DNA from 3 places in the Vibrio sp. 03_296 genome. Region 2 is predicted to be linked to each of the others. Evidence: predicted binding sites of a transcription regulator. Region 2 holds the regulator's gene; each other region holds the start of a gene.

Region 1 (6,166 bases), on a different contig from region 2:
CGCTATATGATCTTGCTGTTCGTTCCGATCAGTGTTGGTTTAATGGAGCACTTCGATATGCTCATCGCAAACGCATTGCCAATTATCGCAGCGGCCATTGGCGGCTCTTTGATTGTGTTGGTGAGTTTAGGCTGGTTACTTCAACGAATTCTTGGTGAGGAAGCATAATCATGTGGTTACTCGTCACTATCGTCGTTTTCTTATTTGCTCGTTGGCTTGCCATCAAAATCAACAATCCTTTGGCTAACCCGCTACTGATCAGTATCGCTATTTTGATTCCGATGTTAACGGTATTGAAGGTCCCTTTTGAGACCTATTACTCCGATAATGAGTGGATCAGCTACATGCTACAACCTGCGGTGGTCGCGCTTGCTTATCCACTTTATGAACAGCTTCCACAAATCAAAGCCAATTGGCGTATCATTGCCTTCGCTTGTACCCTAGGCAGCATCATGTCAATGCTCACCGCCATGCTCATTGCCGTCGCCTTCAAGGCGGACATTAGCTTGATCGCCAGCCTGCTTGGTAAGTCAGTCACCACGCCGATTGCAATGGAAATCTCAAGCCACTTAGGAGGCGAAGCCGCTGTTGCTGCGATTCTGGTGTTGCTCGTTGGGCTGTTTGGGGCAATCCTTGCCTACCCAATTTATAATTTGCTTGGCATTAAACACCCTATCGCACGCGGACTCACCATGGGGACAGTTTCGCATGCGCTCGGTACCGCGACCTGCGTGGAGAAAGCGCCGGGTGACGCCGCCTTTTCTTCTTTAGCGTTAGTACTGTGTGGCATCATCACCTCTATTCTCGCACCCAGCTTTTTCGCACTCGCTGTTTGGCTATACGCTTAACACCGAATTCTGACTAAGATGCCCTCTTGCTTATGCTGAGGGCGTTTTTTTTATTCACACGTTTATACAGTGCTATACAGTAGTTTTACTGTTCCTCTTACCAACCGACTCACCTACCAGTGATATTCATCACAAATTCTCATACTTATCACTACGTACCAAATGAAAGGCAAACCATTAAAAATCAATTAGATAAGAATATTTCTTTTTCACTGAACGATCGGTTTAGGTGAAAAATCCAACAAAAAGAGTTGATCAATCGCCTTAAAAAAACTACTGTATACACATACAGCATGTATAAAGGAACAGTAAGATGCAGATTCAAACTCAAACTCGACTCTATTCTCGTTTTAACGTGTTAGCTCAGCCAACCGTACCTATGAATGTTTCTGATCAGTTGTTGCAAAAACTGGCTAATCTTTCCGCTCAAAATCAGTGGATTTTGTTTACAGCTGAGTGCCCAAGACCTGACTTTGCACAACTTACTGCTTCCAATATCCGCTGCCAGAATGTCATCCAAATGAAAGCTTCTCAGACGATGACTGAAATGGAGATCGTGATGAAAGCTATTCGCTCAGGCAATGCTGCTGCGGTTGTCGCTTCCGATCAAATCGATTTGATTAACCAATCTTTGCTTAGCGATCTCGCTCGCGAGTATGGCTGTGAAGTGTTTTTCGTTGAAGGCAGAGCACACAAGTATCACTAACAAGTTCAACGTTATCCATCCTGCATCTCGCCTCCCAAATGGGAGGCATTTTTTGTTTGGCAAAAACAAGGCAAACGTTTGCTTTTTCTCTGGCGACTTCAAATAGTTCTGGTATCATGCCCCGGTAATCGATGAATCCGTTAGATTTTGTTGTCCGATTCATTTCCCGCATGACGTTTGAAATTATGATAGGAATGTCAAAATGAGCCTTGCTGACCAAGTACTTGCCGTCAACGATGACCTACCCATCCGCACCGATAAACCTGTACACAGTGGAAAAGTTCGTTCTGTTTACTGGTTGACCGAAGAAGACAGTGCCCGACTGATTAAAGAGAAAGGATACAATGTTGCCCCTGACGCCCCATTGGCGATCATGGTGATCAGCGACCGTATTTCCGCTTTTGATTGCATTTGGCATGGAGAGTACGGGTTGAACGGCGTGCCGGGCAAAGGCGCAGCGCTCAATGCCATTTCAAACCATTGGTTTGGCTTGTTCAAAGAAAATGGTCTGGCTGACAGCCACATTTTGGATATTCCACATCCTTTTGTCTGGATCGTACAAAAAGCCAAACCGGTGAAAATCGAAGCAATTTGCCGCAAGTACATTACTGGTTCAATGTGGCGTGCTTACGAAAAAGGGGAGCGTGAATTCTGTGGTATTCAGCTACCTGAAGGCTTGGAAAAAGACAAAGCATTGCCGGATCTGCTCATGACGCCATCAACAAAAGGCATTTTGAAGGGCATCCCAGGTGTTCCAGAAGCAGACGACGTTAATATTACTCGCCAAAATATCGCCGATAACTTTGCCGCGTTTAATTTCTCGAGTGCTGACGATATCGCGCTTTACGAAAAACTGCTAAAAGACGGCTTTGGAGTGATCAGTGAAGCATTGGCGAACGTGGGTCAAATCTTTGTCGATACCAAATTTGAATTTGGTTATGTCACGGACGCGGCTGGAAATGAAAAACTGATTTACATGGATGAAGTAGGTACGCCAGATTCGTCACGAATTTGGGATGCCCAAGCGTATCAAGCAGGCAAAATTGTCGAGAATTCAAAAGAAGGCTTTAGACAATTCTTACTCAACTACTTCCCTGACCCAGATATTTTACTGAATAAAGACCGTATGCCTGAGCGTGAAGCGCTCGCACGAGACAACGAACTGCCTGAAGAAGCACTAATGGCCGTTTCTCGTACTTACATCAACATCGCAGAGAAAATTACCGGCAAAGAGATCGTCTTAAGCGACAATCCAAAGCAAGAAATCATCGATATTCTTGGCCGCGAATACGGTTTGATTGACTAAGCCTAAACCAGCGATTAAAAACAAAAAAACGCCTGCATCACTTCACACTGCAGGCGTTTTTTATCGTTACTTCACATTACTTCATCAAACTTGGGTTAACTGAGATCTTTCAAGCGGATCACGAACACATCTTGCTCTCGGCAGTCAATTTTGCTTTCGCTGCGATTTTGAATGAAGTCGATCTGGGTGGGCTCTAGCGCATACGGCATCACCACCGTCAGCTCGTCTATCCCCTCCAGTTTTGCCAGTTTGAGTAGCGTTACCAAGTTGGACTCATCGCTACGGCGTGAAGACATGCTCTTTAAGGCGGCGTCCCACAGTCGATCTTCTGGTTCTGAAAGCTCTGCGATACTGTTCTTCCACATCACACCAAAGACTGGAGCAAAGGTGGTTAAGGCTTCTAAAAACGTCCATTTTTTACTGCATGAAGCCCCTAGAAAACTGGTGTAGTCAAATTCGACGTGTCTCTTTCCCTGTTTTTCCATTTTGTCCCCCGACAGATTGGCAACACAACATACTCAATATCAGTCAAGTGTTTTGATATAGCAATAGGATATAAAACAATGGTCTTTTATGCCCTAGTTTCGAGAGGAAAAGAAATATTAAAACCAGAGTTGTAACAATCGTCACTCACACCCTTTAACGATATGCGTCGGATTGATTAATATTTTGCGTTTAAAACAAATTTAGACTTCAGCGAACATCAATCACTCGACTCGCTTTACGATATTGCACTCGCCAACCGGAAAAACGAGGCAGTTCCCAACGCTTGGGATCGCCTTTGCGGTTGCCACCAGCGAAGACCACTTGCACTAATTTGCCAACAGGAAAATACTCCACCGTCAGCTGTAAATCAGGCAAAGAGAGCGATAACGGAAATTGCTCAGAAAAATCCTTGTATTGCCAATCTGGGATCCCTCGATACGGGAAATCACAGCTGTCAAACAGTGCCATCTCATCCACTTCGTTCACTCCCATGGCATGAAGCTGCTCGCGCAACCACTGGTCAAAATCCAGTAATCCGATGGGGCGTTGTTCTTCATTCAAACCTAACGCGCAATACAAGTGCCAATGCGTCATTTGTGTCGTGACAAACGCATAGAGATCCGGCAGCAACTGGCCTGTTTTTACCAGAGCGACGATGGTTTCAATGGCATCCTTTCCTTGAGGTTGTTCAAGCCTGCTCTCCACCACTCGACCTGCGTAAACCAGTTGCATCTCCACTTCGACCGCATCGTTTGATGGGCGCGTTTCCCCTTGTCGCCACTCCCCTAGCTCGAGCTCGTTAATCAAGGTCAACGGAGCGGGCATGATCACACTGGCTAAATTGAGCGTCTGTTTCACGCCTTTCCCCGGCAAGCTATGGCTATCTAACACAAGCGCTAGCTCGTGTTTGTCAGAAAATCGGCTTTGGCGACCGACCATCATTTCCATCTTTCCATTCCCCAACGCCTCACGTCGTTTGGCTCGGCGGATAAAGACCAACTCTGGATGCAAACGAGCGATGGCCGTGACCAGTTCAACCCGCGTGTATCTCGAACTCACCTCAAGATCAGGCAGTTCAAACAGGTCGCGCATTTGTTGAGACAAGCCTCGTGCTTCGTCTAACGCCCCGTCATCTACGATCACACCACTAAAGCGCTGACCCCGAATGAGCTGAATCATTAACGTGGCGTCGCACTGTTGCGGCTCTTGTTCACGTAGCTTCTCAGCATCTTCTCCCCCCTTGATTTGATAGAGCGCCGCTGGGACAGAGAGACCAGCGGCGAGATCAATCATGGCCTCTTTGAGTGCCTTGGTTGGCATGCGAGTGACAAGGTCAGCGTATAGCGTGTCAACAGGTAGAGGATAGAGCTTTTGTCCGTGCTCGGTCACTTTGCCTTCGGCTGTGATGGCTTGCATGCCATTGAGTATCTTGTGAGCCTGCACAAGGGATTTCTCTGGCAAACCATCTAAAAACTCAAGCTCGGCCAAGCGATAGCCACAACAGGCTGCTGCCAACATCGGCTCGCTGAGCTCTTCTCGCTGCAGTTCGGGGGGCGTGGCAAGTTCAAGTGGGGCGTGTTCACCGTACAGACGCAAACATTGGCCAGCCATAACACGACCAGCACGCCCTGCTCTTTGTGCCGCACTGGCCTTGGAAATATGGGAAAGGATCAAGGTAGTTCGACCATTTCGTTGTATGGTGCGTCGCTCTAAGCCACTGTCAATCACGGTGGTGATGTTTGGTATCGTCAGCGAGGTTTCCGCCACATTGGTCGCTAAAACCACTTTACGCTGGGTTTGCACGCTTAAAGCTATGCGTTTCTCTTCATCTGAAACGGAGGCATGCAGCTTTGCCACAACCAAAGAGGGTTGTGCTTGCAACTGACTGGCAATGTTTGAAATCTCTTTCCTGCCGGGTAAGAAAACTAAGATATCTTGCCCTTCGGTTTGTAACACTTCATTGATCGCGGCCATCACGTCATGCTCACACTGTTTCTTGCTGGGCAAAAGGTGACTCTCTTTGGCTCGGTATTCGATGCTAACCGGGTAACAGCGACCTTGAGATTGCAAACGTTCGGCATTGAGATATTTCGCCAGTTTTTCACCCGCCAACGTCGCTGAGGTTAAAACCAACCGATGCTTATTTTGTGCTTTGAGCATCGCGGTGAGGAGATCCATGTCCCATCGACGCTCATGAAATTCATCAATAATAACGATATCAAACGCACTCAGGCCATCTTCCGCTAACCAACGTAATGCCACACCCGGAGTCACAAACACGATATTGGTCTGCGCGTCATAAGCGGCCTGAAGTTTGATCGCATACCCGACGTTACTCCCCAAAGGCTGACCAGATTGCTCAGCCAAAAACTCGGCTAATGACGTACAAGCAATTCGCCTTGGTTCAATCACCAGCACTCGACCGTGCTCTGCCGCCCACAATGGCAAGCGAGTGGATTTTCCTGAGCCAGTTTCAGCTTCCACCACAAGATGAGTTTGGCCAAGGTGATGATCAAATTGCGCTTTAATGGCGTCGATAGGAAGTGCGGACATAAAATTTCACTGCGTTTAAATTTGTTTCGGAGTATACCCTTAAACTTTCATCACAGGGGCGTACACTGGTCATTTCTCTCTGATTCAGTATTAAAACGCTTGGACGTGGATGTTTGAATGCTGATATTTCGCGCATAAAGCAACTTTTTTTGTGCGTTTGATTTGATGTATATCAAGCGCTATTTACAACCAATTAGTGAAGCCGTTATCATTTTTAGCGTTTCCTCAAAAACCCTACTAAGGCACCCAATGAATAACGATAAACGC
Region 2 (6,166 bases):
TCATTATTAGCACTGGCCAATGCACGTTTGGCTAAAGCGAGTAGTGCATTTTGGTCTTGCCATAGCGCGTCTGAAATCGCGTAGTACTTAGTGACAACAGGAAACCCACGCTTAGTATAAACGTATGGTTTGAGCCCTTGCTTTTCAAAAAGTAATGTTGATTTTTGATCTGCGCGAATATGAAGCTGGTCTTTCACCACAAGTGCGAACATGGTCTCATCTGCAAAAAGGCCGAATCCGCCAAACATTGAGCGAGATTTTATCGCACCAAGTTGCTCAAAAAGCTTCATTGAATCTTTGAGTATCGGTTTATCCATGATGTGTTATCTCGGTGTAATTACTATTACGCCACCAAATCAGGTCCGAGAGATTAGCAAACCAATGCAAATACAATGTCATTAATGGGTAAACTTGTTGTTATGCATTTTTGCCATCGGTAACCCCGCTACCTACCAAAAAACGTCTGGTTTAGGCCGGAGGCTTTGCGTCCCACTTTTTCAAATGGTTTGCCCTGTGCGTGACACTAGAAGGATACGATTTCTATTGGAGTAACATCACATTTTCAAATAAAAAATGTGACATTGGTTCAGATAATAGTTGCAGTTAAGTGAATGAATGCTCGTTTTTAAGAACTTAACAGAATTTGACTTAACAAATCACTTACTAAGAATGAAAAAAAAAGCATCCAGATTTGGATGCTTTAGAATATTAGTCTTAACTAATTGATTTTTTTAACGGTATCACGAACCACTAACTCGGGATGCATTTCAAACACGCGTTTGTCATGCTCTTTGTCCTTAATACGTTCGAGAAGGATCTCAAATGCATTTTTACCAACACGGCGTTTTGGCTGGTGGATGGTTGTTAGCGGTGGTGAGAAGTATTCCGCCAACTCAATATTATCGTAGCCGATCACAGAGATGTCTTCAGGAATGCGAAGGCCTGACTGTTGAAGGCGGCTCATCAAACCCAGTGCCATGGTGTCGTTGAAGCAGAAGACCGCCGTTGGGCGATCTTGCCACGACGCGATCTTGTCAGCAGCCATCACAGCCGTATCACATTCAAAGTTTCCTTCAAGGATCCACTCGTTGTTAACGGCAATATTAGCTTCCTTCATCGCGCGTTTAAAGCCTTGGATGCGCTCTTGGCACGCGGCTTTTTCAAAGTGACCACTTAAACACGCAATTTTTGTATGACCATTTTCAATCAAGTACTTAGTGGCCAAGTAGCCACCTTCCTCTGAGTTATCGATAATTTTATCGGCTTGTGAGCTGATTGGACCCCAGTCCATAATCACTTTAGGAATATCTGCATGCTTATCAAGCATTTCGCGTAGTTCTTCAGTGAGGTCTGAACACATCACCAAAATGCCATCTACGCGTTTTTCCGCAAGCATACGAATGTAATCACGTTGCTTCTCGTAGATACCGCCCGTATTACAAAGAATTAGCGTATAACCTTGGCGGTAACAGTAGCTTTCTACGCCATCAATCACTTCAGAAAAGAACAAATTGGTAGATTGAGTGACCAGCATACCAATAGTACGAGTGGTGTTGCACTTTAGGCTACGCGCTACTGCGCTAGGCGCGTAGTTGAGCTCGTCAACCGCTTTCATGACTTTTTCTTGAGTGGCTTCTGCAACAAAACGCGTTTTGTTGATTACGTGCGACACTGTGGTCGTGGATACTCCAGCGAGACGCGCGACATCTTTAATTGTGGCCATAGGTATTGTCCTGTCTAAGGTTGCATTTTGAATCTACGATTCTTTGTTGCAACACAGTTTGCTACCTTTCTCCGAATTCGCTTTGTAAGGAAGACACACTAGAAAAGCAGCAGCTTAGCTTTAAATAAACACAAAAACCGCTGTATTTCAGCGGTTTGCATTAAAATCATATTTTATCGATTGCGGTCTCAATTTTAGACTGAGACGGCAAGAGTGGCAACCTACTCAAACAGCGAAATGTGTATCCGTGTTCACACTTTAGTGGTTAAAGTGTAACCGAGTGTTTGCTCTATTGATAAGGGCGTAATTATTATCCAACTAAATAGTCGCTGTCCAGCATACAAAACGCAACAAGTAGTTTTATTGCGCTGTTATAGAAGCCAAACTCATCATATTGTGCTGCTCGTTGAGAGAAGGTAGGTAACCAAGAGAGCAACATTTCTTGAATAAATGTGTTTTGCTCGATGAAAGCATCTTCCATGTGGCGATCTTGTTCAAACTCATTTGAGCGAATGATGAGGTTGCCAAGAAAGTCGAGCATGATCGCTAAGTGATCGGCCGGTTCATTTAGTTGTTGATTGACCTGCACACCATGTTTTTTTAGCCAAGCATCCATTTTTTGTGCCGGCTCGCCATTGAGTAGGCCATCTTTTGTAAGGTAAATTGATGCGTATGGCAGCGCGCCATGTTTTGCGGTTTTCAAAAATAGGTCACAAAAATCTGCCGCTAATTCCAATTGCGCATCTTGACGGTCAACAAGACGATTGAGTGCGTCGACAAAGGCGTTAACGGATGGTCGCAGAGCATCGTTTTCAGCCAATCCCGTTAAAAACGCTCTAATTTCCATGCTTTGATATTTATCGAGTTCTTCCTGAGTCAGTTCTTTGGCAAATAAGCTGGAAAGCCACCAATATATTTCCGCACGTTTTTCATTAAAGGCTTTTATCTCTTGCATCATTTATCGCTCCTAAATCAATCTCCTATAAGTGTAACCAAAAAAAATGAATAACAATAACGCCTATTGTTAAGAAAAATATAAATATATTTGAGCTTGTTAATGGTCTGATATTAAGCTTGTTTTGAATCAATAAAAATCAAGATACTTGCATTTCAAACGAAGTATGACTAGAAATGTTACTAGTTATGAATAGAATGTCTGCCCGTGTAGACAGAAATGACATGAAGTGGTGTAAATGAGCTATCACGTATTAGTCGTAGAAGATGATGTAGTGACTCGCAGTAAACTTGCGGGTTATTTTCAAAAAGAAGGTTACACAGTAAGTGAAGCGGAAAGTGGTGCCGAGATGCGTCATATTTTGCAAAATAGCTGCGTTGATTTGGTGATGTTAGACATTAACTTACCAGGTGAAGACGGCTTGATGCTGACCCGTGAACTACGCAGCCAATCGGACATTGGCATTATTTTGGTAACCGGACGCACGGATAGCATAGATAGAATTGTTGGTTTGGAGATGGGGGCAGACGACTACGTCACCAAACCATTTGAGTTACGTGAACTGCTGGTTCGAGTGAAAAACTTGTTGTGGCGGATTTCGCTTGCGCGCAGTGGTGGTTCAAAACATCAAGATGCGGAAAACGAAGACCATATTGTCCGTTTTGGCGACTGGACCTTCGATATTCATCGTCGAGCGTTGAGCCACAATGGTGAGCCAGTGAAGTTGACCAAGGCAGAATATGAGCTGCTGGTGGCGCTTTCGTCTTATCCAAATCAGGTATTAAGCCGTGAACGCATTCTCAACATGATTAGCCATCGTGTTGACGCGCCAAACGACAGAACGATTGATGTTTTGATTCGTCGCATGAGAGCAAAAATGGAGTTTGATCCTAAAAACCCACAAATTTTTGTGACCGTACACGGTGAAGGCTACATGTTTGCAGGCGACTAGGCGTGGCTTAGAAAGCCAAAATTAACAAACAAAAAAAGAGCGGATTAAGCTCTTTTTTTGTTTCTGCAGATCATGATTCATCATTTTGATGCGCGATTCTCTGCCATGATTTGTTCGTCAGTAAGGAGCAAATCTCGCATGCCTTGCCATAGCTGGCCGAGGGTTTCATACCAGTAGCGCTCTGTTTGCTCAAGGTAGATGGCTTTAGGGGCATATCTGTCCCAAGCTTGAGAGATGTTCTTTTGCGCAAGGTAGTTTGTTGGCGCGGGTAACGGCGTTATGCCAGCGTCATGAAACTCTTTCATTGCACGTGCCATGTGACTGGCTGAAGTGACCAAAACCAGCTGTTTTTGACGCACAAATGCCGCTGCTTGTCGCGCTTCTTCCCAAGTATCTTTGGCATCTTCAAGAAGAATAATGTCTGATTTCGCGACACCCAGAGCCAAAGCCACGTTTGCCATCATGCGAGCATGGCTGGTTTCTGAGCCGCCCGCATAGCCAGACAGAATCAACTTTGAGCCCGGATACATCTTTAAAATACGAATTCCTTCCGTCAAACGCATCAACGAAGCACGGCTTAACTCAGACGTAGGGGGGATTTGATCATCCACCACATGGCCATTGCCCAATACCATGACGTAATCGACGGTTTGTACTTCGGGTAGAAATACAGAGTATTGCCTTTCTAATGGCATTAATAACTTGCTGGCAACGGGTTGGAAAGAAACCAAGAATATCCCCAAAAAGGAGAATAATATGATGAAACACCCCGTTTTTTGTCTGGTACTAAACATAATCAGCATCAGACCAGCTAAGCCTATTAAAAGTAGTGCTGGCAAAGGCATTAACAGTGCCGAGAGCACTTTTTTCAGCTCAAACATACAGAAATAGTCCGAAAAAACATCACTTGATAATAAAAATAAGAGAATGCCTCTTTATATCTGCTTTCCTTATGACAGAATAGCAGCACGATTAGATATGATAACTCAAGCTGCTGTGAACCAAGACCGTAATTTCGACGATATTGCCCACAAATTTGCAAAAAATATTTACGGGTCAGACAAAGGCGAGATTCGCCAAGTGATTGTTTGGGAAGATCTTCAACAATTGTTAGCCACCTTTGACGAGGCCAAACAGTCGCTAACCGTATTAGATGCGGGGGGCGGGTTGGCACAAATGTCACAAAAGCTTGCCAAACTCGGACATCACATTGCCTTATGTGATCTATCTTCTGAAATGCTGCAATTAGCAGAGCAGGATATTGCAAAAAATGGCTTGCTTGAGCAGTATCGGCTGATCCATTCTCCGGTGCAGAAGATTGGTGAGCACCTAGCAGAGCCAGTTGATGTGGTGATGTTTCATGCCGTGATGGAATGGTTGGCGGATCCAAAATCCGCTTTGGAAACGGTATTGGAACAAGTCGCACCGGGTGGCGCCGCGTCGATTATGTTCTACAACCACCATGGCTTGGTTTATAAGAATGTGGTTTGTGGCAATATCCCACATATTCTTGAGGGTATGCCTCATCGCAAACGCTTTAAGCTGCAACCGCAAAAAGGCCTAGAACCTCAATCTGTTTATCAGTGGATTGAAGACGCAGGCTTTGACATTTATGGAAAATCCGGTATTCGCTGTTTCAGTGACTATATAGGGAACAGACAGAATATGGGTGATTACCAGTACGAGGATGTGCTCGAGTTAGAACGACGTCTGTGTCGCCAAGAGCCTTACCTCTCGCTGGGCCGATACATTCATGTGTGGGCTAAGAAGAAAGATAAACAGGAATAACAATGAGTGAGACAACTCTCAATGCTGCAGAGCAACCAATCGATGAATTGGTTAGTTGGGTTAAGCAGCACGATTTCTCATTGAACCTGACCACCGAGCGATTGGCGTTTCTCATCGCCATCGCTGTATTAAGTAACGAAAGGTTTGATGAAGAGTTGGGTGAAGGTGAGCTGCATGATGCGTTTACTATCGTCACTCGACTGTTTGAAGAAACGGGTGAAGCCTCAGCGTTTCGCGCCAACAACGCCATCAATGAGTTGGTTAAGCAGCGCCTGATCAGCCGCTTTACCAGCGAAATGACGGAAGGTGCCAGCATCTACCGTCTTTCGCCGCTGGCGATCGGCATTACCGACTACTATGTCCGTCATCGAGAATTCTCCAAGCTTAGATTATCGATTCAGCTCTCCATGGTGGCTGGCGAAATGGCGAAAGCCATTGAAGCTGCCAAGCAAGGCGGGACGGCAGGGCATTGGAAGAAAAATGTGTATGCGGTGCTGAAATATTCAGTGGGTGAGATTTTTGATCAAATCGATCTCAACCAACGCGTGATGGATGAGCAACAACAATCGGTTAAGCAGCAAATTGCCGATCTGCTGAACAAAGATTGGCGTGAAGCGATCAACAACTGTGAGTCACTGCTTTCAGAAACCTCGAACACGCTCAAAGAGCTACAAGATACGCTGCAAGCGGCCGGGGATGAGCTGCAAACTCAGATCTTGGATATTCAAGAGTTGGTCTATGGGGATGA
Region 3 (6,166 bases), on a different contig from region 2:
CGCACGCCTGTGACCTGTTCAATGCGATCGAGTACCAGCAATTTGCTGTTATAAAGATTGTCCAAAATGATGGGCGTCATTCCTGCTTCGATCATCTGAATACAGGTGTGGCTGCCAATATAACCGCTGCCACCGGTGACCAGTATGTTCATAGTTGTCCTCTGAAATTATATTTCCAATTATCTAGCCAAATTAACTTTGTGAGTTTATTAGAAAAGATTCTCGATGAACAGGATAGGGCAAAGTCAATTTCGAGAAATGTTGAGGCTAAAATAAAGGGCGTATTCCCGAAGAAATACGCCCTAGATACAAAGATAGGATGGCGTTAAATTACGCTTTCATTTTCGCTGCTGCTTTCGCGATCGCTGCGAAGCTCTTAGCGTCTAGAGATGCACCACCAACAAGAGCACCATCGATGTCTGGTTGTGCGAAGTAAGCTTCTGCGTTTTCTGGCTTAACAGAACCACCGTATTGGATGATCACTTGCTCTGCCACTGCTGCATCTTTTGCTGCGATCATCGCACGGATAGAGGCGTGGATACGCTGTGCATCTTCTGCTGTTGCAGCTTTGCCTGTACCGATCGCCCAAATTGGTTCGTAAGCGATGATGGCACCGTTTAGCGCTTCAACACCGTATGCGTCGATCACTGCGTTGATTTGACGTGCACAAACAGCTTCAGTTTCGCCTGCTTCGTTTTGCGCTTCAGTTTCACCAATACAGAAAACAGGTTTTAGACCGTTTTCTTTTAGGAATGCAAACTTCTTCGCTACGAACTCATCTGATTCATTGTGGTATTCACGACGCTCAGAGTGACCAATAATGATGTGAGTAGCACCAAAGTCTTTTAGCATTGCAGGAGACATGTCGCCAGTGAATGCACCGCTGTTGTTGATGTCAGTGTTTTGTGCACCAAGAATGATCTTGTTACCACCTTCAGCGATTAGGCGCTCTGCAAGATCGATGTAAAGTGCTGGCGGCGCTACCGCTACGTCTACACCTTCAACGCCTTCTAGTTCAGCGTTTAGACCAGTTAGCAGTTCAGCAACCATAGTTTTGCTGCCGTTAAGTTTCCAGTTACCCATCACTACAGGACGACGCATAGGAATATCTCCATATCTTTATTGAATCGAAGTCTTCACAGGTGAACCAATGAAGCCAATTTATGTAAAAAATCTACGTAGGAATATAACAGAAATATGTGGATAGATCATGACTCGTGTCATTTCTTGTCGCTTTCTTTGGCTGGTCAGAGCGCGTTAAACTCACTGATATTTCGCTCAGACGAAAACGATTGGTGATCTATCCTGCATAACCATAGCCAATTACTCGGAATTTGTCGGTGAGCTTGGTATTACTCTATGTCAGCGTTACCAATCGAAAATCGGCAACAAAAGGAAGTATCATGCCAAATCTAGTCTTAGAGTATTCAAATTCCGTTGAAGAGCGCGTCAATATTCCCGGTTTATTGGAGGATCTTCACCACATTGCCATCAAAAGTGGCTTGTTCGACGCGCCATCGGTTAAGTCTCGAACGTTGCGCTGCCACCATTGGTTGATTGGAGAAGAAGGGGACAGTGTCGACTTTATCCATGTTAGCTTTGATTTGTTATCAGGACGAACCGAAGAACAAAAACGAGAGCTCTCACGCCAATTGATGGCGGCTCTGCAGGAAACCGCTAGCCATGTGCGCAGTTTGACGGTGAATATTCGAGATATGGATAAGGATAGTTTTCAGAAGGTGGTAAACTGATCCCCATTGCGTTACTTTTCTGGGTAACGGTGGTGTATTTTGTTTGGGATTGTATTTGATGTCGTTAAAAGAACTGCTTTTTTCTTTCCAAGGTCGTATCGGTCGTAAAACATATTGGCTTTGGAATTTGTGTTATTACTTGGGTATTTTGGGTTTTGTGACCGCAGTGTCGAAGTTATTTCCTGCCTATAGCTATATTTTGCTACCGATCTTCTTACTGGCTTTGCTCATCCCAGACTTAGCGGTGACCACGAAACGCTGGCATGACCGTAATAAATCGGCGTATTGGTTAGTACTGAACATACCTTTGATCTTAGGCCGTTTGGCGACGCCTTTGTCTGCTCCTTTAGCACAAGAGCCGAGTGGCATGGAGACATTGATTGGCTCGATAGCGTTGCTGTGTGGTGCTTGGATTTTGCTAGAGTGTGGTTTTCTCAAAGGGACAGAAGGCAGCAACCGTTATGGCGAGCCTGAAAGCTAACTGAAAGAGATTGAATCGTATCTGAAACCAATAAGGCCCCATTTTGGGCCTTATTGGTTTTCGCTCGATCTAATAAAAGCCTTTGGGGGCAAAAGGTATCACTTCTGCGCTGGGTGCTTGTAATTCTGAGCCATCACTGTCCAGGGCTTCACGAAATTTGACCATCTGTTTGGTTAACTCATTCATCAAAACCACGTTAGTGTGGACGGGATTTTTGCAACGGCTAATCACTAAATCGATATGGCTTTGCTGTGCAAGCAACCTCTCTCTCATGGCCTCAGAGGCTGATTGAATCATCTCCTGACACATATCTTGCTTGAACTGATTAAACGCATCTGGATTCTCTGCGGCGAGCGCCATCATCTCATCAAACGATGGTAACTGTTGCTCCGTTTGAAGACTGCCCATAACGACTCTCCCTGTGTTCTGCTGTTGATAACATAAACAGTATCTATACACAAAGCATATGTCAGATTCGGTAAATGGAAAGGGAGGAAATTGCTTGTCCAAAAAATGATACAGTGAGCTCGACTGTGAGATGATCAGAGTTGGATGGTCGATGAAGAGAAAAGGGTCTTTATTCCAGGAGATTATCAAGCCTTTTCTTTACTAACCCTATGGCGCATAATATCTGCACAGGGTAAGAGGGAAACATGAAGACCATAGATAGGATCATTCAATCCATAAAACGAGATGGGGCGGTTACCGCAAAGCAAATCGCGACTGATTTGGGAATGACAACCATGGGCGCTCGTCAACATTTGCAGAGTCTGGAAGAGGATGGTCTGGTGCATTTTCACGATGTGAAGGTGAAAGTCGGCCGTCCAACTCGTCATTGGTCTTTAACGCAAAAGGGACATGAGCAGTTTGCCGATCGTCATGGCGAGTTAACGATTCAAGTTATCGATGCCGTAGAGGCGTTGTTTGGTGCTGAGGGCCTAGCAAAGGTGGCGGCTGAGCGTGAACAAAAAACGTTTTTGCACTATCAAAAGGCGTTAGCTACGTGTTTGGATCTGACCAGTCGACTCGAAATGCTTACCCTGATGAGAGAAGAAGAAGGCTACATGGCAGAGTTAGAAAAGACGGATGAAGGCTATCTGCTGACTGAAAACCATTGTCCGATCTGTAAAGCGGCGCAACGCTGCCCAAGTTTGTGCCAGTCGGAGTTGAATGTGTTCCAAAAGTTGTTTGGTGATGCGTGCCATATCGAGCGCAGTGAGCACATTATCGAAGGCCAGAGGCGTTGTGCTTACCGTATTACAATCGCGAATGGTGGATAGATATTCTGTGTAAGACTTTTAACGAAGAGGGCTGCCTACTAGGCAGCCCTCTTTTCATATTCTCTTTGTATGTTAAAGAATGATCGCTTTCACTTCGTCATCTTTGCGCTCAAGATAATGAATCGACTTGATACGACGAATGGTTCGACAACGGCCGCGAATCAGCAATGTTTCGGTGGTTGCAATATTGCCTTGACGGCTGATGCCTTCAAGTAGATCGCCTTTAGTGATGCCTGTTGCTGAGAAAATGACGTTATCACTGCGTGCCATGTCTTCCAGTTTTAGCACTTTGTTCGCTTCCACGCCCATTTCAGCGCAGCGCTTGAGCTCGAAATCCGCAAACTTACGGTTTTCTTCGTTATCGCCTTTTACTTCGTTACGAGGTAAAAGGCGACCATGCATGTCGCCATCCAATGCACGAATGACGGCTGCTGAGACAACCCCTTCAGGTGCGCCACCAATACAGTACATCACGTCTACTTCACTGTCTGGCATGCAGGTAAGAATCGAAGCGGCCACATCACCATCTGGCACTGCGAAAACACGAACACCCATGCGTTGCATCTCCGCGATCACCTCATCATGACGAGGTTTAGCAAGGGTAATCACCACCAAGGTATCAAGCTTTTTTCCAAGCGCTTGTGCGATGTTCTCGAGGTTTTCTTTTAGTGGCTTGTTAAGATCGATCACCCCTTTTGCTCCAGGGCCGACCACCAGTTTTTCCATGTACATATCTGGTGCTTTTAAAAAGCTCCCTTTTTCACCAGCAGCCAATACCGCAAGAGCGTTTGATTGGCCCATCGCGGTCATGCGCGTCCCTTCGATTGGATCGACCGCGATATCCACTTCATCCCCACCTAGGCCAACACTTTCGCCAATGTAAAGCATCGGGGCATCATCGATTTCACCTTCACCAATAACAATTTCACCACTGATGTCAGTTTTATTCAGCAGGGTGCGCATGACTTCTACAGCAGCGCCATCCGCCGCGTTCTTGTCACCACGGCCTAGCCATTTATAACCCGCTAGAGCTGCGCCTTCTGTGACGCGGGAAAAGGCCATCGCTAAATCGCGTTTCATGTTGTCTCCAAAAAAGTGTTAAATCGAAGGAAGAGTAAAATTGGCGCGATTCTAGCACAAAATGTAGGGGAAACGTTTGCTAAATTCAGTTTGAAGGCGAAAATCGAGGTGCGAGGTGCGAGGTGCGAGGTGCGAGGTGCGAGAGGCCCAAGGCATAAGCGCTCTTAGGGCCTCGTATTTGGTGTCTAGGGTTTTCCCTAGAAGCGGAGAATTACTCGACGTCTTCCATCTTGCCAAGAAGCGCGCGAATGCGTTCTTGCCATTGAGCATGCTCTTGTTGAGTTTGCTGTGCTTTTTGCTCAAGTTGTTCACGTTGAGAGCGTAGTTCATTCGCTTCCGTTTCCAACTTAGCTTTGTCTTCTTTAAGCTCGTCTACTTCCATTTGTAGCAAAGCGATAGTATCGACAGCGGTCTGAATTTTAGCTTCTAGTTTTTCTAATACTTCAAAAGACATCTTGGCCTACCTATATTGATTCGGTTACGAGTGTAGCCCTTGCTACTACTCAAGTCTGTTAGCCTCATTCTACTCAGCACAAGGCCGAGAAACACGCCCTATATTGAATAATTTGCATCATTCGGTCAAAAAAACAGCGCATCTTTACGCCGCGCTGACTTTTGCTCTGTTTTGATTGCTTGCTCAATAGAAAAAAGCGCCAAGGTGACGCTTTTTTCTCTTTAATCTAGCAGCTCTGGTTCTTCTTCAAGATCGGCACTGAGAGGCTCTTGGGAGAGAATGATGCCCGTTGTATCTGCGTAGAGGTAGTCTTCTGGAAGAAAAGTCACTCCACCAAAATTGACCGGAACATCCACTTCGCCAACACCCTGCATGGCAGCACCAACTGGAATAGAGGCTAAAGCTTGAATGCCGATATTCATATCTTCCAGATCATCCACTTCACGCACACAGCCATAAACAACGATGCCTTCCCATTCGTTCTCTTCTGCTATCGCGGCAAGTTCGCCGTCCAGTAATGCTCGGCGCAATGAGCCACCACCATCAACCAAAAGTACACGGCCAACACCATCTTGTTCCAGCGTCTCTCGAATGAGGGCATTGTCTTCAAAACACTTGACTGTGGTGATTTGTCCGGCAAAGGAAGCGCGGCCACCAAAGTTACTGAACATAGGCTCGACTACATCCACTTGGTCCATATAGATATCGCAAAGGGCTGAAGTGTTGTATTCCATGGCATACCTTCTTTGGTCAACGAGATTTCTTTTGAGTATATCCGTGCATTAAGTCATTGCAATGACAATTAATGATTAACTAACAAGAGTTTGAGCTACCACAACAGTTGCAAACAAAATATTAGTGACGAGTGAGCATTTCACTACGACTGGCATCATCGGGGCAATTTGTGCTGGTTTCTCAGTTTGCCAAACGGCTTTACCATGATTAAAGAGCACAATTAGGCTGAGTAAAAATGGCAAACAGAGCCAAATCGAGCTGGGTTGTAGCAGCAAGTAACTCGCAAAGGCCATTAAGGCGCCACCGAGTAAAGCGAAATGGTACTGTTTGGCACGCTGTTGTCCAAGTCGTACGGCAACGGTGCGTTTGCCACAGGCCGCATCAT

What was found. The regulator PurR, encoded in region 2, represses purine synthesis genes. The targets are predictions, from matches to a motif close to TNANGNAAACGTTTNCNTNA.
Region 1: CIK04_RS22920 (phosphoribosylaminoimidazolesuccinocarboxamide synthase) is a predicted target of PurR. The motif match lies at 1,621-1,640, and genes of this name have one in related genera.
Region 3: glpX (class II fructose-bisphosphatase) is a predicted target of PurR. The motif match lies at 4,657-4,676, and genes of this name have one in related genera.

Annotation. Positions count from the first base shown of each region.
Region 1 is NZ_NPKW01000194.1:18,814-24,979, reverse strand. Features, by position in the region: gene CIK04_RS22935 (CidA/LrgA family protein) at 1-168, shown strand, start outside; gene CIK04_RS22930 (LrgB family protein) at 171-848, shown strand; gene CIK04_RS22925 (SulA-like leucine-rich domain-containing protein) at 1,162-1,554, shown strand; gene CIK04_RS22920 (phosphoribosylaminoimidazolesuccinocarboxamide synthase) at 1,757-2,860, shown strand; gene CIK04_RS22915 (hypothetical protein) at 2,956-3,345, opposite strand; gene CIK04_RS22910 (helicase-related protein) at 3,554-5,899, opposite strand; gene CIK04_RS22905 (NAD-dependent malic enzyme) at 6,149-6,166, shown strand, end outside.
Region 2 is NZ_NPKW01000157.1:29,799-35,964, forward strand. Features, by position in the region: gene CIK04_RS21615 (TfoX/Sxy family DNA transformation protein) at 1-317, opposite strand, end outside; cyclic di-GMP riboswitch class I at 433-521, opposite strand; gene purR (HTH-type transcriptional repressor PurR) at 719-1,723, opposite strand; gene torD (molecular chaperone TorD) at 2,034-2,681, opposite strand; gene torR (two-component system response regulator TorR) at 2,917-3,630, shown strand; gene elyC (envelope biogenesis factor ElyC) at 3,711-4,511, opposite strand; gene cmoM (tRNA uridine 5-oxyacetic acid(34) methyltransferase CmoM) at 4,609-5,418, shown strand; gene mukF (chromosome partition protein MukF) at 5,421-6,166, shown strand, end outside.
Region 3 is NZ_NPKW01000062.1:2,177-8,342, forward strand. Features, by position in the region: gene galE (UDP-glucose 4-epimerase GalE) at 1-152, opposite strand, end outside; gene tpiA (triose-phosphate isomerase) at 331-1,101, opposite strand; gene CIK04_RS07390 (5-carboxymethyl-2-hydroxymuconate Delta-isomerase) at 1,404-1,751, shown strand; gene CIK04_RS07395 (DUF805 domain-containing protein) at 1,810-2,232, shown strand; gene CIK04_RS07400 (DUF3135 domain-containing protein) at 2,302-2,640, opposite strand; gene CIK04_RS07405 (metalloregulator ArsR/SmtB family transcription factor) at 2,886-3,512, shown strand; gene glpX (class II fructose-bisphosphatase) at 3,585-4,592, opposite strand; gene zapB (cell division protein ZapB) at 4,804-5,046, opposite strand; gene rraA (ribonuclease E activity regulator RraA) at 5,268-5,780, opposite strand; gene CIK04_RS07425 (1,4-dihydroxy-2-naphthoate polyprenyltransferase) at 5,856-6,166, opposite strand, start outside.